3 regions of the Lysinibacillus sp. FSL K6-4013 genome follow, and region 1 is predicted to be linked to each of the others. Evidence: riboswitches for the same ligand, from Rfam matches in the RefSeq annotation. Region 1 holds a riboswitch; each other region holds the start of a gene.
What was found. Region 1 has a riboswitch for S-adenosylmethionine ahead of MHB39_RS08425 (YezD family protein). Riboswitches for the same ligand answer to the same signal wherever they lie in the genome.

Region 1 (8,363 bases):
AATTGAACCGCCTCATCTTTCCCGTAGATTGTAAGATGTAAGTTGACTAACTCAATTGGTGTAGCTGGTAAATCAAAAGAAAACTCTTGTTTATGTTTGATATGGAAGGCTTCTGCTAATGCAAGTAGCCCCTCTTCATCAAGCGTAATAGCTGATGCATTTAATTTAACGGCATGCTCTTGACCTTTGTAGCGTAAATCATAATTAATTTCAAAATAATAATGATCCTTTGATAATGGTGCATCTGCATAGGCATTAGCAATGACTTGATCAATATTTTCTTGAATAGCCGCAAGATGGTCTTTGTCAAAGTTCATTAAACTTGTTTGAATGTAATCTTGTCGATATTCGGTCATCATCATTCCTAATGCTGAGAAGACGGATGAGCCATAAGGAATAATGACTTTTTTCATACCAAGCTCTTCTGCTAAATTAATCGCATGTAGTGGACCACCACCACCAAATGCCACCATTGTAAAGTCTTCAGGATCATAGCCTTTACGAATAGAGATCAGCTTCAGTGCATTTAACATATTGGAGTTTGCAATATCTAAAATACCCTGTGCTGCTTCTTCTGCTGACACATTAAATGGTTTCGCAATTGCTTCAACAAGAGCCTCCTCCACTTTGTCAATGGATACTGGGTTATCAAAGTTTGCTAAGGATAATCTTCCTAAATAAACATTGGCATCTGTAATTGTTGGCTGTGTATTCCCTAAGCCATATGCTACAGGCCCTGGCTTTGCCCCAGCAGAATCTGGTCCAACCTTTAATGAGCCAAACTGATCTACACGTGCGATAGAGCCACCACCATTTCCGATTTCCACAATATCCACTACAGGTGTTTTAATTGGATAGCCCGCAAATTTTTCATTTCTTTCAATATAGTAATCTGTTGTGACATTGACTTTGCCGTCTGTAATAAGCGAACATTTTGCTGTCGTCCCACCAACATCAAAAGCTATGATATTCGATTCATTTAAAAGTTGGCCTAATTTAGCTGCCCCAAACATCCCTGCTACAGGTCCAGATTCAACGAGGTTGATTGGTAGCTCCATTGCTTTATCAAAGCTTGTAGTTCCGCCATTCGATTGCATAATTTTTAAATGGTCTGTAATGCCAATTGTGCTTAATTTCTCTTTTAGGCTTTTTAAGTAGGCATGTGCAATTGGCTTTACATAAGAATTAAGGACTGTTGTGTTTGTTCTTTCATACTCACGGTATTCTTTAATCGTTTCACTTGAAAGTGTGATATATACTTCCGGCCAAATTTTTAAAATGGCTTCTTTTAACTGTTGTTCATGAATTGGATTTTTATAGCCGTGTATTAAGGAAATGGCAATCGCCTCAACACCTAATTCCTTAAATTTATAAACGATCTCGTCAACTTCCTCGGTATTAAGCGCTTTCATAATATTTCCTTTAAAATCAATTCGCTCATCAATTTCTTGACGTAAATAACGCTCTACAAATGGTTCTGGCTTTTTATATTTAAAGTTATATAAGTCTGGTCGATTTCCACGAGCAATTTCTATAACATCACGGAAACCCTTTGTTGTAATTAACCCAACTACGCCCCCTTTTCTTTCCGTTAATGTATTGATGATAACCGTCGATCCATGAATAAATGATTCAATGAAAGAATCTTCCGTTACATGTCGTCCTAATACATTTAATATGCCATCCTCAAAGTGACCAGGTGTCGTATGTCCCTTATCAAAATGAAGATTTCCTTTTTCATCTGTGAAAACTAGGTCAGTAAAAGTACCGCCAATATCTGTTGCGATTTTCAAGACTTCATCCCTCCGTGTTCCTATTATCGGTACAGTGTTCCGAATTAGAATTAAATAAATTATATTTAAAAGAAAAAGAAAATTCAATGTATTTTTTAAATAAAAATTCATTTGACAATTGTCCTTCGTTGTAAAAACCCGCTCTATCTTTCCAATATCAGAGAACTATTGATAAAAAATACCAAACACATTTATATAAGGAAAGTTCTCGTGATTTTTGTGCAACATAAAAAAGATCCTAGTTTTCACTAGAATCTTAAAATCGTTTTAAAAAAATTAATTTTTATGAATTTTTACTCAAGAGGTGGATGAAGGAATCATCCGAAATTTTACTTTTATACCATATTTGCATTGTAGATAGACGATGAATTGGGTCACCTCCTACGAACCATGTTTACCCATTATCAATAAAAAAGCTGCCCATTTAAGTAGGCAGCTTTTAATATTCTGTTAAAACAATCCTACCGCATGTCCTTCGTTATCGACATTCATGCGTAGCGCAGCTGGTGCTTTTGGAAGTCCTGGCATTGTCATAATATCGCCAGTTAGACAAACTAAGAAGCCTGCACCAAGCTTTGGAATAACTTCGCGAATTGTGATGGTAAAGCCTTCTGGACGACCAAGTAAACTTGGTTGGTCTGATAAAGAATACTGGGTTTTCGCCATACAAATTGGAAGGGAGTCCCAACCAAATTTTTCGATTTGGGCAATTTGTTTTTTGGCTTGGTCTGTAAATTGTACATCTTTCCCGCCATATACCTTTTGCACAATCGTACGTACCTTTTCTTCAATTGACTCTGTTACATCATATAAAGGAGAGAAGTTGTTTTCTTCCTCTAGCACAGCTAGTACTTGCTCAGCTAAGGCTAGACCACCTTTACCGCCCTCTTCCCAGACATTCGTACGGGCAATGCGAACATGATTTTCTTGACACCAGTTCAGAACGGCTTCTAGTTCAGCCTCTGTGTCCGTGATAAAACGATTTAAGGCAATAATTGGTTCAACGCCAAATGTACGAACTGTATCTACATGTTTAGCTAAGTTTTCAATTCCTTGTAGGAGTGCTTCCACATTTTCACCTACAAGCGCTGTTTTCGGTACACCACCATGCATTTTTAATGCACGAATTGTCGCTACAATGACAACTACGCTTGGTTTAAAGCCTCCCTTACGAGCTTTAATGTTCATGAATTTTTCAGCACCTAAATCAGAGCCGAAGCCCGCTTCTGTCACCACAATATCAGCTAGCTTACGAGCGGTTTGTGTCGCCATAATAGAATTACAGCCGTGGGCAATATTCGCAAATGGACCACCATGGATAATAGCAGGTGTTCCCTCTAATGTTTGAACTAGGTTTGGCTTGAAGGCATCTTTTAATAATAGTGTTAAGGCACCCTCTACCTGTAAATCACGCACAAAGACAGGCTCACGCTCGAAAGTATAGCCAATCACGATACTAGCGATACGCTCACGTAAATCCTCAATGCTTGTTGCTAAACAGAATACCGCCATAATTTCAGAGGCAACCGTAATATCAAAGCCATCCTCACGCGGCATGCCTTGAACAGGACCACCTAATCCCACCACTACCTTACGAAGGGCACGATCATTTAAGTCCATGACACGCTTCCAAATAATGCGTCGTGGATCAATGTTAAGTGTATTTCCTTGGTGGATATGATTATCAATAAATGCGGATAAAGCATTGTTAGCTGTTGTAATCGCATGAAGGTCGCCAGTAAAATGTAAATTAATATCCTCCATTGGTATAACTTGTGCGTAACCTCCGCCAGTTGCGCCACCTTTTACGCCCATGACTGGACCTAATGATGGTTCACGTAATGCGACCATCACCTTCTTATCTAATTGATGAAGGGCATCTGCTAGTCCAACAGTCACAGTCGACTTTCCTTCACCAGCTGGGGTTGGACTTATAGCTGATACTAATACTACCTTTGCATCCTCGCCCTGAGCAGTAATTTTTAATGGGTCGATCTTTGCTTTGTAGCGTCCATACTGCTCAAGAGCATCCTCTGGAATACCCGCAGCATTGGCAATTTCCGTAATAGGTTTGATCACTGCTTGACTAGCGATTTCTAAATCTGATAATGGTTGATTTTTCGTTGTCATTTGGCATCCTACTTTCTATGTTGTTCATTTCCATTATAGTCTTAATTGTGAAAAAAAAGAAAGCCAGATATGCAAGCATTTCGTCAATCAATTGACTTATTTGTTCAATTCCTGTATGTTCTAAGAGAAAATGCAATTTTTTCACATTTTCTCAATGAGTGCACCATTTATTTAACTTTATTTTACATTCAAGCGCATTGGAGGCGAATGCTTATGCAACAGGGGATCGTAAAGTGGTTCAATAATGAAAAAGGTTATGGCTTTATTGAATGTGATGATGGCGAAGATGTATTTGTTCATTTTACGGGCATCCAGGAGGAAGGCTTCCGTACACTTGAAGAAGGTCAAAAGGTTTCATTTGATGTTGTGGAAGGCAATCGTGGACCCCAAGCATCAAATGTTGTAAAACTATAAGCGTAATGGGACTATCCGTGTAGTTCCAGATTAGCAGCGGATTAGGAAATGCATCGTTTCCTTCATCCGCTTTTTGTGCTGTTTTATAAGCTTAATGACCCCTCCATGTTATAATAGAAGTAATAATACGTAAGGAGGGATTTCGATGCAAAAATCAATGACAGAAGTTATTTTGAAGCATAAAGAACGACAAAGTGTAGCAGAATTTGCGGCAACACTGGAAACGATTGCAGAAAAGCTTAAAGAAAATGGTGAATTCACTTTTGTTCAAGGCACAGAGCCAACAGTTGTCAGCCCAAGTGAACAGCTCAAAATCGAATACTCCTATACAAAAAAGGGCGACAAGCATTCATTTGAAATTGAGTTTGATTGGTACACAGGTACAGAAACACCGAAAAAAATGACAATCGAATAATAATAGGCAGCGAAAATCCACTTCTTTGATGAAGTGGATTTTTCCATATTGTTGAATAAAGAGCATGTCACTAGAAAAAGACCTTTTAGCAAGGTGAGGGGTTGATTTCGCTCCAGGGTCTCCTGTGTAACGCTAAATCCACAGGAAAGCAAGTAGCCTGCACCAGAAATTCTATTAATGGTTTTGTTTTTCAATACTTATGTAAAGATGCTGGAGCAAAGGTGTTTCAGCCCATAAAAATACCGAGCTATCCACTAAAACGCTTACGAAGTGTTTCGGAATAGTCGGTTTTTCTAGTTATCATGTTTAAAGATTATTCGGCTTAATGAAGGTCCATGTTAGTTATGTTCCAGCCTTTTTTCATTATCGATTTATCCAATAAAAAGCACCTGGGCAAACTAATGTTTCCTTTGTTCGCTTAGGATCCTTTAATGTCACGCCAAATGGTCCCTCTTTGACATGACCGAGTGTCATTGCCTTCGCACTCTCTTCCTTGTAGAAATCTAACCGCATATTCGGTAGCTGTAGTGACATATACTGCTCATATTGCGTAGGCTCTGGTAGCTGTAGCACCTCTTGCCACAGCTGAACGGTTGCCTGCATGTCCCTGACATAGAATTGGACGGATTCCATCGTTATAGCCTGTTTTACATCAATGGCACCACTTGCCTTTAATTGTGCCAAACGCTCTTCATCTTCCTCCGCCCATTCAATCAAAAATGGAAAATCAATTGGAAGATCTGGCTTACCAAAATGCAGTAGCTTCCATTCTACCACTGTGCCATCTGGTCTTGTTCTGCTACATGCATCTGGCCCATATACTTCATAGCCCAATGCTCGCAAGCGCCGACCCTCTTCCTCAATATTTTTTGTACGCAGGGCAATTCGAGAAAATCCCTGGCGCTCTTGATCACGTTTAAACGTATAATGTAGGGAATATGGGTATTGTGCCGCTTGCTCAAATAAATCACGATCATAAATAGCAATTTGTTCAATATAGCTTAAGCCAAAGTAGCTTAACGTATTATAAGTCCCCCACATCGTGTGCTGCCCACCATTCACTGTATGAACATTTCGTTTATTGAAGAAAACCTTTATATTTTCTGGTGATTCCACTTGATGAACCAGATGATCAAAATATAAAGTCATGGCCATTCCCCTTTCTTTCCCCATTACCTTTACCTATATGTTTGATTAGTTTAAAATTTACTCAAGAAAAGGAGTTACTAGTAGGATATGAAAAAAAGTTTCGTTTACCTACAAACTCCGTTCACTAATTTCATAAAGAGGTGATTTGAATGACAGATTTAGTAGCTGCCTTTAAATTGGCATTAGGTAATTATCCTACAGGCGTAACAGTTGTCACGACATGTCATGACACACAACCTATTGGTTTAACCGTCAATTCCTTTGCATCTGTTTCAATCGACCCGCTCCTTATTTTGTGGTCACTCGATAAAAAATCTCAGCTCCATCCTTATTTCACGGCTGCGCCAAATTTTGCGGTCAATATTTTAGCGAGTGATCAAGAGCATTTATGTACACTTTTTGCTAGTAAAATCCCTGATCGCTTTGCACAAGCACAGTGGTCAACTTCCACTTTAGGACTACCGATTCTACATGATACAGCAGCTAATTTACAATGTAAAACATTTCAGCAAATCGATGCGGGCGACCATACCATTTTTATTGGGCAGGTGGTAGACATTACAAATGCTCAAAAAGAGCCTTTGCTTTATCATCGCCGTCATATCGGTCCCATACCAAAAGGCTTTTATAGCTAGCCTATCACACAAAAAAAGGGCCACTTGTAAGCACAGGATATCCTTCATGCTTATAGGTGGCCATTTGACATAAGTTCTACTGAAATCATTGTTATTTTTTCTGCGGAAATCTTTGCTTTTCAAGCCTATTAATTTGCACAATTACACCATCTTGAATCGTAATATGCACTTCACCAAATTCAAGATTTTGAATCGCCTTCGCAATTGCCTCTAGTTTCTTATCATCTACTTTTACTGACTGAGCCATACGAAACACCCCTTCTTTCTTATTCCTTATTGTTCATAAAGAGGCCAACGCATCAAACTGATTGATAGCCCCTCCTATCTCTCAGACACCATCTGTTGGATTTGGCACCTGTTTTTCGGTTGCCGAGGCTTCATTGGGCCAAGTCCCTCCACCTCTCTTGATAAGAGTACTGCGTTTCTTGAAAATAATTCTATAATTCCGCTATAGGAATGTCAATACAAAATATTAGAAAACCTAGTTGAATACTATGTAATGTGTCATTTAGATTAAAAGACTCCTTATACCTAAAGTATTTTATGCCTAGTCAGTGAGAAATAGATGGCAATCCATTAATTTATTACGAGCTCCATTTCCTCATTATGAATTCAAGTGGGCCTCGATGATGTTTAGCCCTCCACCATACAGAAACAAAGACACATCCTAAAAAGTAACAGCAAGCATACAACATAGAAAAAGCAAGTGTTTGGTTCTCCAGCTTTTGGCAAACAATTAGTATTCCAATGCCTATAAAAACATGGCCAACATAATGCGTTAAAGACATTTGTCCAGTTAAGATTAAAGATTGAATGACTTTATTTTTATATGTCTCTACAAGATAGATGGAGCCCACGATAAGGACAATAGCCGAAGCCGAATTAGATAGGACATACATCATATTTGGTGGAATCGGTCCTGTATCAAATAAATACAATGCACTCTCTACATCCAATAAATGAATGGTTGTCATCTTAATGAATACTGTTGAACAAGCCTCAGTCAAGATGACTAGCAATAAACCAGTCACCAATAAGATTTTTCGTAATGTACGATTTGTTAAATCTAATGTGCCGATTAACATGCCGATCAGAAAAAAACAAATCCAGGGGAAAAGTGGGTGATAGCCATTAAACAGCAAATTTCTAATAAATCCTACTGGTGTCCAAAAATCCAGATACTCTAGTAACACATATGTTGGATGCCAGCCAGCAAGGTAATTAAATTGAATTTGAAGCCATTGTGAAAGGATAAGAATGACACCGATAATAAACATCATCCTTTTCTTAGATTGGGCAATCAACCATGCGGCAACAAACATATACACGCCATAATAATGTAATATATCTCCTGTCCAACCGATCGCATATAGTACTATCCCTATCACGAATAACAAAAGCGACCTCTTCCACAAAATAAGTCGATTCTGACGAAGAAGCATTGGGTCCTTACTCTCTCTAGCCTGACGAGTCATTAAGGCTGTTCCTATTCCTGCTAGCATGACAAATACGGCCGACGCACGCCCCTCAAACATATTTTGTAAGGCAATCAACCGTGTTGAACCATTCGTTGTAGAACCTGTTATGACGCCAAAATTGACAATGAACATACCAAGCATAGCGAGAGCTCTTGCAAAATCAAGACCTTCAATGCGCCGATCATCATTTCTATTTGTCATCTTTGCCCCCTTGAATAACGCTATGTACAGCCTCCTTCCAAATAGCTCTATAGTTCAATTGGTTACCTGTTAACATGAAATTACCGATATTATCATAGACCATGGCTAGCATCTGTGCCTTTGCTTCTATATGAGGCGTATCGTCTAG
Region 2 (8,363 bases), 1.8 Mb from region 1:
AAAGACTGGATCTTTTCCTTCTTTTTTCTGTTTCTCGTAATCTTTTAATGCAACAATAGCTGGTTTCATAATAATTAAAATAGCCAGAACGTTAATCCAAACCATTAGACCAAGACCTACATCTCCCATTGCCCATGCTAGACCAGACGTACGGATTGTACCATAGAAGGCTGCAACTAAAATAGCAATCTTTGCAATCCAAATGAAAATCTTTTCTGTGCTACCTCTAAATAAATAAGCGACATTTGTCTCTGCAATATAGTAGTAAGCCATAATTGTTGTAAAGGCAAAGAAGAATAACGCAATGGCTACAAATGGAGCACCAAAGCCAGGTAATGATGAGTCAACTGCATATTGTGTATAGGCTGCACCTGCTTCAATACTTTTCGCAAAGGTCATTTGCTCATCGCCTGCTAATCCACCACTATTAAATTGTCCAATATGGATAAATGGATCTGCTCCTTCAGCTGCCTTTTCATCTTGTACATTGTACATACCTGTAAATAAAATCATAAATGCCGTAGCAGAACAAATTAGTAATGTATCAATATACACAGACGCCGCTTGAACAATTCCTTGCTTAGCAGGATGCGATACTTCCGCTGCTGCTGCAGGGTGAGCACCCGTTCCTTGACCAGCTTCATTGGAATAAATTCCACGTTTAACACCCCAAGCAATGGCAGAACCAATAATGCCCCCAAAAATCTCTTGGGCACCAAAGGCACTTGAGAAAATCAATGCAAATACTGTTGGTACTTCAGAGATATTCATAACAATAATGATAATAGCCATAATGATGTATGCTAATGCCATAAAAGGTACAATGATTTGGGCTGCATTTGCAATAGATTTAACACCACCGATAATAATTGCGCCTAATAAAACAACAATAATAAGACCTGTAATCCAAGTTTCCAAACCGAAAGCGTTTTCAACAGCACCTGCAATGGCGTTTGATTGGACGCCAGGCATTAAGATTAACATCGCAATCAAAGCAGCCACAGCAAAAATAACTGCAAACCATTTTTGGCCCATTCCTTTTTCTATGTAAAAGGCCGGTCCACCACGATATTCAGTATCTTTCTCTTCTTTATAGATTTGAGCTAATGTTGACTCTACATACGCGGTTGCCGCACCTATGAAAGCGATTGCCCACATCCAAAAGACAGCACCAGGTCCTCCCATTCCAATCGCTGTCGCAGTACCAGCAATATTACCTGTACCTACACGTCCTGATAATGCGATAGACATTGCTTGGAATGAAGATATTCCCTTTTCCGATTTCTCCCCTTTAAACATTAAAACAAACATATCTTTAATGTGCCTTACTTGTAGGAACCTTGTAATAATTGAGAAAAATAACCCAATTAATAAGATGCCATAAATAAACCATGGTCCCCATAAAATACCATTCAACTTCTCCACAATTACATCCATTTTACCCCTCCAATTTGAATTACCTTACTTTAAGTCATTATAGTATTACACTTTTCAGAAAATTACAATATTATTTTTAAGTAACAATATTTAAGTAAGTAACCTAGTAAATGGAAGGGGGTAAAACTATTTAATTATATAACCAATTCTTCGAAGAGCATTATTAATAAAATCTCGTATATACATAAAAATCTCTTCCCGCTCTCCCTCATGAAATAAATTATGATAACAATTTGCCCATTCTTTAAACTGAAATTCCGTGAATTCCTGTTGATGAAGCCAATTTCGAGTTTGGCGGGTGTCCGTAATTTTATCCTTCTCAGCTGTCATAATGAGCATAGGCATATTTGGCATTTCACCTTTAGGCAGCATCACTAAATTTTTCATCATCTGCTGAAGCTCTCGATACCATTTCACAGAAACAACAGACATGAGCGGAACCTCATCTTTCATTTCTTCTCTACCTTCAATACTACGTGTTAATTTCTCTAATGTAATGTCATGTGTCAATTTCACATTCGCTGTTAACGCACTTAGACTTGTTAAAGCATTTGTTAATTTACCTGGTAATAGCTTTAGTTGCAACCAAGGTGATGTTAAAATTATGCCTGCACATTCATATTGTCTCTTTTGCAGTGTATGAAGAATTAATGTTGCACCTAGTCCATGACCTATTACAAAGGTTGGTAAATTATATGAAAAAGCATTTTCAATCAGGTTTCTTGTATATTTATTGTACAATTTGAAGTCCTCATCATGGACACGAGCAAACCTTGCATTCACCCCATGATTCGGTAAATCCCCCATGACTATGTGGAAGCCTTCTAATCTTAATTTCTCTATCAGCCATGCATACCAACGGTGATTTTCATAAGCACCATGAAGAATAGCAATCACAGCTTTTGCTTGTCCATCAGCTTCCCATTTCCACATTTACATAGTCCTCCTAAAAAATAATTACTCTTTGATTATATCGAAATAAATAGCACATTTTAATTTTATATTTCCATAAAGTTGCGTATTTGATACGATAATACTACATTATAGAAAGAAAAGAGGCGATTTTCATGATTTATCCATTTAGAGATAAAACGCCAAAGATCGATCCATCTGTTTTCATTGCTGATTACGCAACTGTTACGGGTGATGTAACAATTGGCGCTGAAACAACCATTTGGTTTAATACAGTTATTCGTGGTGATGTTTCCCCAACGATTATTGGTAAACGTGTCAGTATTCAGGATCTTTGCTGTTTACACCAAAGTCCAAAATATCCACTCATTATTGAAGATGAGGTAACAGTTGGACACCAAGTCACTTTACATAGTTGTACAATTCGCAAAAATGCCTTAATTGGTATGGGTTCCATTATTTTAGACGGAGCTGAGATTGGAGAAGGTGCATTTATTGGAGCAGGAAGCCTAGTACCTCCTGGTAAAGTCATTCCTCCAAATAGTTTAGCATTAGGTCGTCCAGCAAAAGTTGTCCGAGAATTAAATGCTGAAGATAAAGAGGACATGGAACGCATTGTACGAGAATACGCAGAAAAAGGTCAATATTATAAGTCACTTCAGAAATAAATAAGATACACAAAAAATCAATACTAACGAAAAAATCCCTCGCGTTTTCGTGTACCGATTATGTTCACGAATTCTAGCGAGGTATTTTTTGTAAAAAAACAAAAGGAGCAATGTTGCCCCTTTGCTTATTAATACATTAGAATAATTTTCTAATGACTTCATTACTTTAGTTCAATAGTTTATAAACGTGCTTTTTCTCGTAGTGCGTCGGCTTTATCAATTTGCTCCCATGGTACATTTAAATCTGTACGACCAAAATGTCCATACGCAGCAGTTTGTTTATAAATTGGACGACGAAGATCAAGCATTTTAATAATACCTGCTGGGCGTAAATCGAATAGCTCGCGTACCCATTCAACGATCTCGCTTTCTTTTACTCTACCTGTGCCAAATGTATCGACAGCAATGGAAACAGGCTGAGCAACGCCAATCGCATAGGCAAGTTGTACTTCAGCACGCTCTGCTAAGCCAGCTGCTACGATGTTTTTTGCTACATAACGTGCCGCATATGCTGCTGAGCGGTCTACCTTGGTTGCATCCTTACCTGAGAAGGCACCACCACCGTGACGTGCATAACCACCGTATGTATCAACAATGATTTTACGTCCTGTTAATCCAGCATCGCCTTTTGGTCCACCAATTACGAAACGGCCAGTTGGGTTGATGAAGTATTTAGTGTTAGTATCTAATAATTCACTCGGTACAACGGGTGCAATAACAAATTCTTTTAAATCCGCTTGAATTTGTTCAAGTGTTGCTTCTTCATCATGCTGTGTTGAAATAACAATTGTATCCACGCGAACGGGTACATTATTGTCATCATATTCAATCGTTACTTGCGTTTTACCATCAGGACGTAAATAGGCAAGTTCACCTGATTTACGTACTTCTGTTAAACGGCGTGCTAATTTGTGAGCCAAGCTAATTGGTAATGGCATAAGCTCTGGTGTTTCATTACATGCATAGCCAAACATTAAGCCTTGGTCACCAGCACCGATTGCTTCAATATCAGCATCTGTCATAGAGCCTTCACGTGCCTCTAATGCCTGATCAACACCCTGTGCAATATCAGGTGATTGTTCACCAATCGCCACAAGCACCGCTAAGTTTTCTGCATCGAAGCCATATTTACCACGTGTATAGCCAATTTCTGCTACAGTATCACGAACGATACCTTTAATATCAACATAAGTAGAAGTTGTAATTTCTCCTGCTACTAATACTAATCCTGTTGTTACGGTTGTTTCACATGCTACACGCGCATTTGGATCTTCTGCTAAAATAGCATCTAAAATGGCATCCGAGATTTGGTCACAAATCTTATCTGGATGTCCTTCTGTTACACTCTCTGATGTAAACAGTCGACGGTTTGTCATTTGGTTTTCCTCCTAAATACTCTTACAATAAGTAGTTGTGTATGAATACGGTACTCATTACCCATGTCAAGTCCGCTCCTAAGGATTGAACTCTCAAGCCGTTACTGCTGCTTTTAACACGAGGATTTCGAAAGATCCGTCATTATAATAAGGAAAGAACTACATATACTTACCTTTACATTGATTTTTAACAATAAAAAAATCCTTTTCTCACGTTACTTTACATGAGGAAAGGAATAATGACTGCGTAACCTTTCACTCTTATCGTTCAAGGGATGTTCCCTTGCATCAGGTTGGCACCAGCGCATGTCGTGAAATAGTTCATGCAGGTTGCCGGGTTTCACAGGGCCTGACCCTCCACCAGCTCGGGATAAGAGTATCCGTTCAATTTCATGTTACTCAAAAGGTCGAACGTTGTCAAATATTTTCTTATGTATTACTGTATAGAAAGGAAAGAACCTATTACACAAAAACTTTTCATACTTGGATGATGATGTAAATAGAAGCAAATTAATCCCTACAACATACCTAGCTACTTGTGGTAACATATGTGTGGCTCAATTTTCATGCCTAATTACAGTAGGATTGATGGTATTCTACTCGAAAAACATTATTTTTTGTCAGTTTATTGAAAAGTGGTAAAAACTCTAAAATAATTTCTTAATTAGTATAGATTATTTAAGCAATTGTGTTATACTATTTTTGAAATTAAGAAAAAATCCCTCTAAATCAAGGGAATACTATAAAAAAGGATGGTATTTAATCGATGAATTCAGTAGAAATTGCAAACGAACTGAAGGAATTATTAAACGGCGGTAACATTAATGTTCAACTTTCAGTACCACAATTAGCAGAAAAAGCTACATCTCGTGGTGAAGCAATGTTAACAGTAGATGGCGCAGTTCGTGCAGAAACTGGCAAATACACTGGTCGTTCACCTAAAGATAAATATACGGTAGAAGAAGAAAGCACAAAAGATCAAATTGACTGGGGTAAAGTCAACCAACCAATTTCTTCTGAAGTGTTCGATAACCTATATGTAAAAGTAATAAAATATTTAAAAGAACGTGACGAGTTATTCGTATTCAAAGGCTTTGCAGGTGCTGACAAAGATTCACAATTAAGCATTCAAGTTATTAATGAATACGCATGGCACAATCTTTTTGCTCATCAATTATTTATCCGTCCAACAGCAGATGAATTAGCTTCTCATGTTGCCGACTTCACTGTCATCTCAGCTCCGAACTTTAAAGCAGATCCTGCGGTTGATGGTACTGCCTCTGAAACATTCATTATCGTATCACTTGAAAAGAAAATTATTTTAATTGGTGGTACTGAATATGCTGGTGAAATGAAAAAATCTATTTTTGGTATCATGAACTACTTATTACCACAACAAGGTATCCTTTCAATGCACTGTTCAGCAAACGTAGGTGAAGCTGGCGATGTGGCATTATTCTTCGGTCTATCTGGTACTGGTAAAACGACGTTATCAGCTGACCCAGATCGTAAGCTTATCGGTGACGATGAACACGGTTGGTCTGATAATGGTGTGTTCAACATTGAGGGTGGTTGCTATGCAAAAACAATCAATCTTTCTGCTGAAAAAGAACCAGAAATCTACAATGCAATTCGCTTCGGCTCTGTATTAGAAAATGTAGCTGTTGATCCAGAAACTCGTATTTGTGACTATGATGACGGTTCTCTAACAGAAAATACACGTGTAGCTTACCCAATCCAATATATCGAAAATATCGTTGATCCTTCTGTTGCAGGTCATCCAAAAACAATCATCTTCCTAACAGCTGATGCATTTGGCGTGTTACCTCCAATCAGTAAATTAACAAAAGAACAAGCAATGTATCACTTCCTAAGCGGGTTCACTTCTAAACTTGCAGGAACAGAACGTGGTGTAACTGAGCCAGAACCAGTTTTCTCTACTTGTTTCGGTTCTCCATTCCTTCCACTTCCTGCTACAGTATATGCAGAAATGTTAGGACAAAAAATTGACGAGCACGGTGCACAAGTATTCCTAGTGAACACTGGTTGGACTGGTGGCGAATATGGCACAGGTAGCCGTATGAAACTTTCTTACACACGTACAATGGTTCGTGCAGCAATTGATGGTAAATTAGCAGATGTTGAAACGACACAAGATGCTGTGTTTGGTTTACACATTCCAACAGCAGTTGAAGGTGTACCTTCAGAAGTGTTAAACCCTCGTGAAGCATGGGCAGATAAAGCTGCATACGATGCAAAAGCTGCTGAGCTTGCAGGCTTATTCAATGAAAACTTCAAGAAATTCTCAAACGTTTCTGAAGCCATCACTACACTTGGTGGCCCATTAAAATAACGACTAAATAAAAGACAAAGGGAACGAATACGTTGTTCCCTTTGTCTTTTTTGTATTCTCTAAGCTTTATTGTTGCTTCATCCACTTGCAAAGAGCACTGACAGTTTCACGATTTTTTGCTGGTGGATATTGATGTGCGTAGTTAAGATCATACCAAGTTTCGAATGATTTATTTGCATCCTCTAAAAAAAATGCCAATTGTCTGGCATGTTCTATATCTACATTTTCATCACGATAGCCATGAATGATAAGTACAGGGGCTGTTATCCGCTCTATCTCAAAAAGCGGTGTTCTTGCATCATACGCTTCTGGTACACGATTCGGTGTTCCTCCAATAACGCGCTTCATCATCCTGCGCATATCTGTACGTTCCCAATAAGTGGCCGTTGCATCAGAAACACCTGCCCATGTTACAACAGAAGTAATATCCTTTCTTAAAATGGCTGTCCACAGAGCCATAATACCACCTCGCGAAAAACCAAAAACATGGATATTGTCATTGCAAAATTGTTTCAGTACATCTACTGCGTAGACCGCATCGTAACGGTCTGCCCCTGCAAATTCGTCACGTCCCTCTCCCCCACGATTCCCACGATAGTATGGGGCAAATACGATAAAGCCCTGCGCAGCAAATTGTGCAATACGAGAGGGTCTTACCATCCCAATGCTTTGCATACCGCCTCTTAAATATAAAAAGCCATCATATGTACCTTCTTTTTTTGGTTCCGCTAATAACCCTTTTATACGCAAGCCCTGTGATAGATAGGTTATTTCTGTTAGTCGTATTGCTGGATTGGGTGAGGGATAGGCACGTTTTTCCACAATTTCACCATTGTATGTCACGGTCTTTCAACTCCTCCAGCATTTTCTTCATCCCCTCATCCTTCATGTGAAAGCTCAAGTTAGGATGCTGAGCAAATTCTTCATCGGTTAACCAAAGCATGCCTGATGTCTCTAAATCAAATTCTATGTCCTCTTGCGCTAAAAATTGTGCCGTGTAAACGGTTTTACAAAAAACGATTTCATCATGCACTGCATACTCTGCGAACCATTGAAGATTTTTTACATGAACACCCGTTTCTTCAAAAACTTCTCGAATTGCCGCCTCCTCTAATGTTTCACCTTCTTCTAACTTCCCCCCTGGCACTTCTACACCTCGTCGTTTATGGACAGTACATAACCATTTATTCTTATGCTTTAAAAGGACAAGGACGTGTTTAGGTTCTACTTTAAATTCACCTCTTGTAAAACTCAAATCTACTTGTAGGCCATGTAAATCTGTAAATGTTAACATCTATTCAACCTCACGTTCTTTCTTGTTGCAAAACAAAAGTTACTTTTTTTCATCATTGCTTCTATTTTATGGACAGAATTTAATCATCATTCCTATTCCTATCTATATTAACTATAGTGTAATCCTACAATGACAAGCAACTCTTAACTACAGTCTTGTAAAGCATGAAAAAAGCGTGCTTCAAAAGAAGACACGCTTTTCTTTAGATGACTTGCTGACCGTCAAAGTAGACAATTGGGCTTTTTACAACACAATCGATATGAACATCTGACGCATTGGCTCCTCCGAATGGTGCATTACTGCCAAAAGCAATATGTATTGTC
Region 3 (8,363 bases), 1.3 Mb from region 1:
GTCATTCGTAAACGCGGTCCTTTCCAAGCAGATGCTGGCATTCGTAATAAAATCAATAGCGGTGATATCACATTTGTCGATGCCCATCTTTCCCATAATGCTGAGCTTGTTCGTCAAGGTATTATTGGACCAATCGATTTTGCGATCATTGAAGCGGCTGCAATTACAGAAGATGGCTTATTAATTCCTACAACTTCAGTTGGTAACTCTCCTATTTTTGTGCAAGAAGCAGACCAAGTCATCATTGAATTAAACGTAGCACAGCTTGATGCATTAGAAGGTATACATGATATTTACGTGCCTGCACCACAAGGAAAGCGTGATCCAATTCCTTTACAGAATGTTTCTGATCGTCTTGGTATAATTGGAATTCCACTAGATTTAGATAAAGTAAAAGGCATCGTCATTTCGGATATATTAGATGCGCCATCAACTATTGTCCCCGCGGATGAAGAGACAGATGTTATGGCTACTCACTTATTAAATTTCCTACGTGAAGAGATTAAAGTAGGTCGCTTAACAACAAGTTTGCGACCAATTCAATCTGGGGTAGGTTCAGTAGCCAATGCTGTATTGCTAGGCTTTAAAGATTCTGAGTTTGAGAACTTAGAAGTTTATTCAGAAGTTCTTCAGGATGCAGTGTTTGAATTGATTGATGCAGGGAAAGTGAATTTTGCTTCTGCAACTTCTATTACCCTTTCTGAGCAAGTAGGAAACCGTGTTTATGGGAATTTTGAAAAATATGCTGATAAATTAGTGTTGCGCCCTCAAGAAATTTCGAATCAGCCTGAAATTATTCGTCGACTCGGATTAATCTCAGTGAATACGGCATTGGAATTAGATATTTACGGTAATGTTAATTCGACACATGTTTCTGGTACAAAGATGATGAATGGTATCGGTGGGTCTGGAGACTTTGCTCGTAATGCACGATTAGGGATATTTGTGACAAAGTCTTATGCTAAAGGTGGAGATATTTCGAGTATTGTCCCAATGGTCTCGCATGTTGATCATACAGAGCATGATGTTGATGTCATAGTAACTGAACAGGGCGTAGCAGATTTACGAGGACTTGCTCCAAAAGAACGAGTTGGGCTTATCATTGATAACTGTGCACATCCTGATTATAGGGAACAGCTGTGGCAGTACTTTAATGATGCCAATGAGGCAACGGGCGGACATCATACACCACATGACCTAGAAAAAGCACTATCATGGCACGTTAATTATGCGAAAAATGGTACGATGAAGGACCCTGCTTTCACGAAACAATAATACTACTTTAAAAGCCTTGAAGGACAGTTAGTCTGTTTCTTCAAGGCTTTTACGTTTTATTTAATCAAAGTCTTATAATAATCCAATCCATTTCCAATAAGTTGCAGAGAACAAAAGTACGAGAAGGAAACCAATAATGGTTAATGGAATGCCTGATTTCAAGAAATCCTTTGTTGTAAAGGAACCTGTACCATAGGCAAGCATGTTTTGTGGTGCACTAATCGGTAATAGGAAGCCAAAGCTTATGACGAATTGTTGCACAATAACAAAACCAACTTGATCCACATTAGCCGTTAATGTGGAGGCTAAAACGATAAACACAGGTATAAGTGCTGAGGCTAAGCTAGTTGCGCTTGCAAAGCCTAAATGAATCAAAATGTTAAATAAAGTTACGAGTGCGATTGTTGCTAGTAAAGGCATTGCATCTAGCCCAAGTGAACCAAAAACTTTATCTGATAACCATGCAGCACCTTTCGTATTCAGTAAAATGGTTCCTAGCATAATGCCTACAGCAAAGACGATAATTGTCCCCCATGGAATATGAGGCTCAACTTCCTTCCATGAATACACACCAATTTTAGGCATTAATAGAATAGCGATAGCAACTATTGTGACTGTGGTCGTATCGAAGGGATGTAATTTACCTTCAGTTGCCCAGAAAAATAGTAAAACTAAGGAAGTAACGATTAAGCGAATTTCAGGAGCCTTTAATGGGCCAAGCTCTGCAAGCTGTTTTTTGATGACCTCTTTACCACCTTCGATATTGCTAGTCTCAGGTTTAATTAACGCAATCATAATGAAAAATAAAACGATCGACATAATAATCGAGAAGGGAGCAGCGTAAAGTAGCCAAGCACCCCAGGAAATATCCACATTAAATTGCTCTTGGATAAAGTTTAAAGCCACCATATTTTGAGCTGCTGCAGTTTTAATGCCGATATTCCAAATGGAAACGGCTTGTACCGAAGTAATAACTAGCAAAGCAGCAAGCCGACTATCACGTGGTAAACCAAATGCTGCCACCATTCCAAGCAATATCGGTACTACAGCGCCAGCTCGTGCTGTAGCAGAAGGAACAAAAAATGCGAGGACGATAGAAACTAAAATGGCGCCAAATACGATAGCCTTTGTTTTCGTTCCTACCAGTGAAAGAATCCACAGAGCAAGTCGTTTATGTAGATTAGTAATTTGCATTGCAGCCGCTAGAAAAAGAGCTGCTGCTACTAAAGCAACGGCAGAATTACTAAATCCACTTAAGGATAATTTTAATGCGCCAGCTGTTCCTAGCTCTGTAGATGGGTCATCCATTGACGGAGCGAGTCCTAGTAAAACAGTTACTAGTGCAATGATCATGGCCGAGCTAACAGGATATGAAACAGCCTCTGTTACCCAAAGGATGACTGCAAAAGCTAAGATGGCTAAAGCTCGTTGCCCAGCTATAGGTAAATCGCCGTTATTAGGTAAAAAAGTAATAATGATTAGTAAAGCGAATGCTAAGCCAATCCATAGAGGCTTTAAGTTACGTTTTGTAGCTGCTTGTTTTGGTGAAGACATAATTTCTCATCCTTTCTACGATAAAAATGACGATTATTATCCATAACATCGGACTCCGTAATGTTTTATTAAGATAAGAATATGTCTATTTTATTGTAGAAAAAAACCTGTGTAAAATAGATGTTTTTTACAGCAATATTAGTAGATAAAGAGAAAATATATGGTCACACAAAATACAAAAATATCCATAAAATATTATTTCTTTTTCTTAAAAGCAGTAGTTACTTTAGGCTCTGTCCCATTAACTAAACGTTTAATATTTTCTATATGCAGGATGATAGCTATGCCAAAAAGAAGGACAGCTATAATGGTTGGGCCAATGCCTGGAATCCATAAATAAGTTGCTGTACAAAAAACGAGATAAAATTCTAGAACACCTACAATTAAATAATTTGTTGCAAAGGATAAAATAACAAATAAAATAAGTGCAAATAAACCAATCTTCCAATCAACAGCAAGTAAAATACCAATGATGGAGGCCGTTCCTTTCCCGCCGTTGAAGCCCATATAGAATGGGAAATTATGACCTAAAATAACCCCAGCAGCCATAATGTAAGTAAGCAGCCATATTTGTTCTTGTGTCAAATGAGTGGCATCCGCTAGATAAAAATGTGCACCGATAATAGCGACAACGCCTTTGCCGATATCAATGAGGGCTACTAAAACGCCATATTTCCAGCCAAGGGAAAGAGTAGCATTCGAGGCACCCGCATTTCCGTGGCCAGCTTTTTTTAAATCAACCCCAGATAAAAATTGAGCCACTTTAGAGCCGTGAATACAGCCTATTAAATAGCCAATCATAAGAAAAATGATCACGGCCTTTACCATAAAAATACTCCTCTCAAAATTTTTTCTAAAATAGTGTATGCGTTCATATTACGTATAAGAGCAGACAGAAGTTTCGGAAAAAATAAAATTTACATGTTGACAGAAAAAAACTCTATGTTTATACTGTGTAACAACGATGGAAATTGAATCTCATACTCTTATCAAGAGCGGCGGAGGGATAGGCCCTATGATGCCCGGCAACCAGTAAGTAATGAGCTTACTAAGGTGCTAATTCCTACAGATTCTAACTTGGATCTGGCAGATAAGGGGAGGAAAACTTGCAACCGCAACCCTCTTCTTAGCTGAAGAGGGTTTTTTGTTTTCTACAGAAAAATCCTCCTCATCTCCGGTACCATCGTAAAAAAATAACCATTTGGAGGTACACAATGACAAATTTTAAACCAGAAACATTGCTGTTACATGGTGGTCAAGAGCCAGACCCAGTGACGGGTTCTCGGACAGTTCCAGTCTATCGCTCAACTGCTTTTGTATTTAAAGACACTGCTCATGCGCAACGTCTTTTTGCCCTAGAGGAAGCAGGGAATATTTACACACGAATTACCAATCCGACTGTTGATGTGTTTGAAAAACGTGTGGCTTTATTGGAAGGTGGAACAGCAGCAGTAGCACTTTCATCTGGTGCAGCGGCTATCGCATTTTCCATTTTAAATCTAGCTGGAGCTGGTGATGAGATAGTAGCAGCTAGTTCTTTATATGGCGGTACGTATAATTTATTTGCTAACACATTACCAAACTATGGTATTAAAACAATTTTTGTAGATGAAACAAACCCAGAGAATTTCAATGCGGTGATTACTGATAAAACAAAAGCTGTCTTTGCAGAAGTTTATGGTAATCCAAGCTTAAAGGTTTTAGATATTGAAGCAGTAGCTAAGATTGCACATGATAATGGGCTACCACTAATTATTGACAGCACGTTTGCTTCTCCTTATGGTTCTACACCTATTGAATATGGTGCAGATGTTGTTGTTCATTCAGCAACTAAATGGATAGGAGGCCATGGTACAACCTTAGGGGGCGTTGTTGTAGACGCTGGTAAGTTTGATTGGGCTAGTGGGCGATTCCCAGGTTTTACTGAACCAGATGCTTCTTACCATGGGTTACGCTATGGAATTGATACAGCTTCTGCTGCTTTTGCTACAAAGCTACGCGTACAATTATTACGTGATTTTGGTCCAACATTAAGTGCAGATGCTGCCTTTAATTTATTGCAAGGGTTAGAAACGCTTCATTTGCGTATCCCTAAACACAATGAGAATGCATTGGCAGTGGCTGAATATTTACAAAACCACCCATCTGTGGAGTATGTAAATTATAATGGCCTAGAAGATTTCCCGACACATGAGTTGGCAAAAAAATATTTAAGAAATGGCTTCGGTTCAGTGCTTACATTTGGCATCAAAGGTGGACGTGAAGCTGGGCGAAAGCTTATTGATAGCGTGAAGCTATTTTCACATGTAGCAAATGTAGGTGATGCTAAGTCATTAATTATACATCCTGCTTCCACTACCCATCAGCAGCTATCAGCAGACGAATTAGTTCAAGCTGGTGTAACCGAGTCGCTCATTCGCTTATCCATCGGTTTAGAGGCAGTAGAGGATATTATTGCTGATTTAGATCAAGCCATTACACAGGCAACAACAAGTGAACAAACTGTAGAAGCTTAAGATTTAGAACAGAGGGAAGAATGGTGTAGCGTTTACGTATTTTCTCATTCGATTTGCCTCATTTGGTAATGCGTTAAACGTTGCTACATCAACTATTTACAGCATCCGTTAATTATCAGAACCTTATAAAAAATAATACCAAGTAATTATATATGTATTATTGACTTAATTAAATCCATGCTATATACTAGGAAATAAGTTAAGAGTACGGAAATTATTGTTAAAAAGGAAAATGTTTTCATAAGTGCTCCCTCACTTTTGAATATATAGAAGAGTAGTTGCCTAGCCAGTAACTGCTCTTCCCAAAAAACTGATGATAAAGGAGTGTTTAAAATGGGTAACATCTATAGTGCGCAAAACATTGTATCCTATCTAATATATGAGCTAAATGAAGGACACGTTTTTGTCAACAATAAATCCATTCAACACCTTCTTACATCAGTCGAAAAGAAATGGCAACAAGTTTTTGGTCATACAGCATTTCAAGAACAAGTTTTTACTGAAAAAGAAGACTATACTGTTAAGGAAGTATTTGAGACATATGAACAGTACGGTGTGAGCCATATCTCACTTCCTGCCACAGAGATTTACTTAAAGTATGGTACATTTCAATTAGTGGAACGTACGTATGCAATACCAGATTTTACAGAAGAAGAAATTAGTCTTGTTCAACACGCTTTAGAACAATATCGCTATCAATTGCTTTCAAGAGCAAGTTAAAATCCCCTCATATTTTTATGCTCATTCTCTGCTGCTACAGGGAATGAGTTTTTTCTTTAAAGGGATTGTTATGAATGTCTGAGCATACATATATAATAGAAGAAAGACATTCATATATTGAAATGTAAAGAGTCAATATTTGTTCAAATCTTATAGAATGATTAATAAAACGTATAATAAAGGGAATGAAACCGATTTCTTTTGCACATCTAGAGAAAACAAATGTCCTTCCTAGAAAGATTTTTCTTGTGCAATGTATGTATTTGCGTTACAATTTTCTTTAAGTTAAATTTTGAATTATTTGAATTTGTATGTGTTCCAACACATATAGAAATAGCGAAACTCATACAAAGAAGAGTTGTTGGCTAAAGACTGCGGTGGGTGTCAAATAGTCATGACACAACCCCATGGAAAATTAGCATTAATGAAACTGCGGAATGTAAGTTGGAGGGAATAACAAGAATGGCAACTATAAAGGCAGCGATTTTAGGATTTGGAACGGTAGGTCAGGGGATCTATCATATTTTAAATGAAAAACGAGAAGAGCTAAAAAATAAATTAGGTATTGAATTAGAGGTAGCGAAGATTTTAGTGACAGATGCTAGTCGTGAACGTGTGCCTGGCACAGCACATTTAATGACAACAAGTATGGATGAAGTCTTAGCAGAGCCAGGTATGCAGGTTGTGTTTGAAGCAATTGTGAACGAAGAACCTGCATACAGTTATTTAAAGCGAGCTGTTGAACATAAATGTCATGTTATTACTGCTAATAAAGTGATGTTTGCCAAACGAGGTTTGGAGTTACAGGATCTTGCAAAAGCTAATGGCGTTTTTGTAGGCTATGAGGCTACCACTGCTGGTGGCGTACCTGTTATTAAAACAATGAAAAATATTTTACTTGTTAATGATGTAAGTCGTATACAAGGCGTCTTAAATGGCACATGTAATTACATATTAACAAAAATGCGTGCACAGGGCTGGTCGTTCGAAACAGCTCTAAAAGAGGCACAAGGCTTAGGCTATGCTGAAGCAGATCCGTATAATGATATATCTGGGCAGGATGCATTTAAAAAATTAATGATATTAAGTGCCTTAGCTTTTGGTGAGCAACCAGATTGGTCAGATGTAGAAGTAATTGGAATCGATAGTATCTCTGCTGAACAAGTTCATGAAGCGTGTGAAAAGGGTCTGCGTTACCGCCATGTTGCTGAAGTGGAGAAACGAGCTGACGGTAAAATTATTGCAAAAGTCGGTCCACAACTAGTTGATAAAGAGCATCCACTTTATCCAGTCGATGATGTGTTTAATGCAGTGGCATTAGAGACTAACTATATTGGTACATTAACATTAGTCGGTCCTGGAGCAGGGATGTATCCAACTGCGAGTGTCATGGTAGAGGATTATGCGGAAATCATTGGGAAAAGAGCAGGATTTGTTGTGACAATCTAATAAAAGCTTAAAAAAAGCCCGCCATTCAACAATGTTCATTGTATGAATGGTGGGCTTTTAGTCTTCATCTTTGACATCAATATCCTCTGGAATAGGGGTAGAACGCCAAATCTCAATTTCTTCTTTAATACGTTCCAATTGATTAAAATAAGTGCTGAATTGTCCACTATTGATTAAAATTTGTTGGCCATCGTAAACAGAACGGATGCGTCCTTCGTAAATTAGACGCATTACTTGATCCACAGGCATGCCAAGATCAATAGCTGTCTCTTCAATTGTTTTGTACATACGATTCGCTCCTTTTACTGTTTTTATTATAACGTCCATTAATGAGAATGCATACTGTGGTAATTAAAAGAAAAGTAAAAATGATAATTGTTTGATTTTGGATAAATATGTATGATTAGTATTAATAAAGTTGTGAAGCGGGGATGAGTTGAAAAATGTTAAATTCATTGTTTGTATTACTAGCAGCTATTCTATGGGGAATGACAGGAACTGCCCAAACATTTTTGGAACAAGGTGTCTCTCCTATAGCAGTGGCCACAATTCGTTCTGCAATTGGTGGCGGTTTATTATTAGCTATTACAATTATAATGGAGAAAATTAACTTTTTAAGATGGTCATGGAAATGGACAATTTTAGCTGCGGCTAGTATTGCCCTTTTCCAAGGACTTTTCTTCTCATCCATTCGTCTAACAGGTGTAGCCATTGGAACTGTTGCTACTATTGGTAGTGCACCAGTATTTTCTGGTGTATTAGAATGGCTAGTATGGAAAACACGTCCTACAGCAGTATGGGGACTTGCTACATTGATGGCGATTATCGGATGTCTTTTATTATTCATGA

Region 2: it holds a riboswitch for S-adenosylmethionine, as region 1 does, so the genes downstream of both, metK (methionine adenosyltransferase) here and MHB39_RS08425 (YezD family protein) in region 1, are expected to answer to the same signal.
Region 3: it holds a riboswitch for S-adenosylmethionine, as region 1 does, so the genes downstream of both, MHB39_RS02080 (O-acetylhomoserine aminocarboxypropyltransferase/cysteine synthase family protein) here and MHB39_RS08425 (YezD family protein) in region 1, are expected to answer to the same signal.

Annotation. Positions count from the first base shown of each region.
Region 1 is NZ_CP152031.1:1,755,043-1,763,405, reverse strand. It holds gene MHB39_RS08455 (hydantoinase/oxoprolinase family protein) at 1-1,793, opposite strand, end outside; gene MHB39_RS08450 (formate--tetrahydrofolate ligase) at 2,244-3,923, opposite strand; gene MHB39_RS08445 (cold-shock protein) at 4,137-4,337, shown strand; gene MHB39_RS08440 (amphi-Trp domain-containing protein) at 4,483-4,752, shown strand; gene MHB39_RS08435 (VOC family protein) at 5,116-5,901, opposite strand; gene MHB39_RS08430 (flavin reductase family protein) at 6,051-6,536, shown strand; gene MHB39_RS08425 (YezD family protein) at 6,628-6,783, opposite strand; SAM riboswitch class I at 6,855-6,950, opposite strand; gene MHB39_RS08420 (heparan-alpha-glucosaminide N-acetyltransferase domain-containing protein) at 7,121-8,215, opposite strand; gene MHB39_RS08415 (TetR/AcrR family transcriptional regulator) at 8,205-8,363, opposite strand, start outside.
Region 2 is NZ_CP152031.1:3,526,579-3,534,941, forward strand. It holds gene MHB39_RS17345 (alanine/glycine:cation symporter family protein) at 1-1,437, opposite strand, end outside; gene MHB39_RS17350 (alpha/beta hydrolase) at 1,564-2,370, opposite strand; gene MHB39_RS17355 (gamma carbonic anhydrase family protein) at 2,505-3,017, shown strand; gene metK (methionine adenosyltransferase) at 3,197-4,393, opposite strand; SAM riboswitch class I at 4,652-4,770, opposite strand; gene pckA (phosphoenolpyruvate carboxykinase (ATP)) at 5,160-6,746, shown strand; gene MHB39_RS17370 (prolyl oligopeptidase family serine peptidase) at 6,813-7,589, opposite strand; gene MHB39_RS17375 (NUDIX domain-containing protein) at 7,573-8,040, opposite strand; gene MHB39_RS17380 (aminopeptidase) at 8,243-8,363, opposite strand, start outside.
Region 3 is NZ_CP152031.1:414,248-422,610, forward strand. It holds gene MHB39_RS02065 (succinate CoA transferase) at 1-1,275, shown strand, start outside; gene MHB39_RS02070 (DASS family sodium-coupled anion symporter) at 1,348-2,829, opposite strand; gene MHB39_RS02075 (glycerol-3-phosphate acyltransferase) at 3,025-3,657, opposite strand; SAM riboswitch class I at 3,813-3,926, shown strand; gene MHB39_RS02080 (O-acetylhomoserine aminocarboxypropyltransferase/cysteine synthase family protein) at 4,044-5,345, shown strand; gene MHB39_RS02085 (hypothetical protein) at 5,679-6,065, shown strand; gene MHB39_RS02090 (homoserine dehydrogenase) at 6,528-7,514, shown strand; gene MHB39_RS02095 (hypothetical protein) at 7,572-7,802, opposite strand; gene MHB39_RS02100 (EamA family transporter) at 7,958-8,363, shown strand, end outside.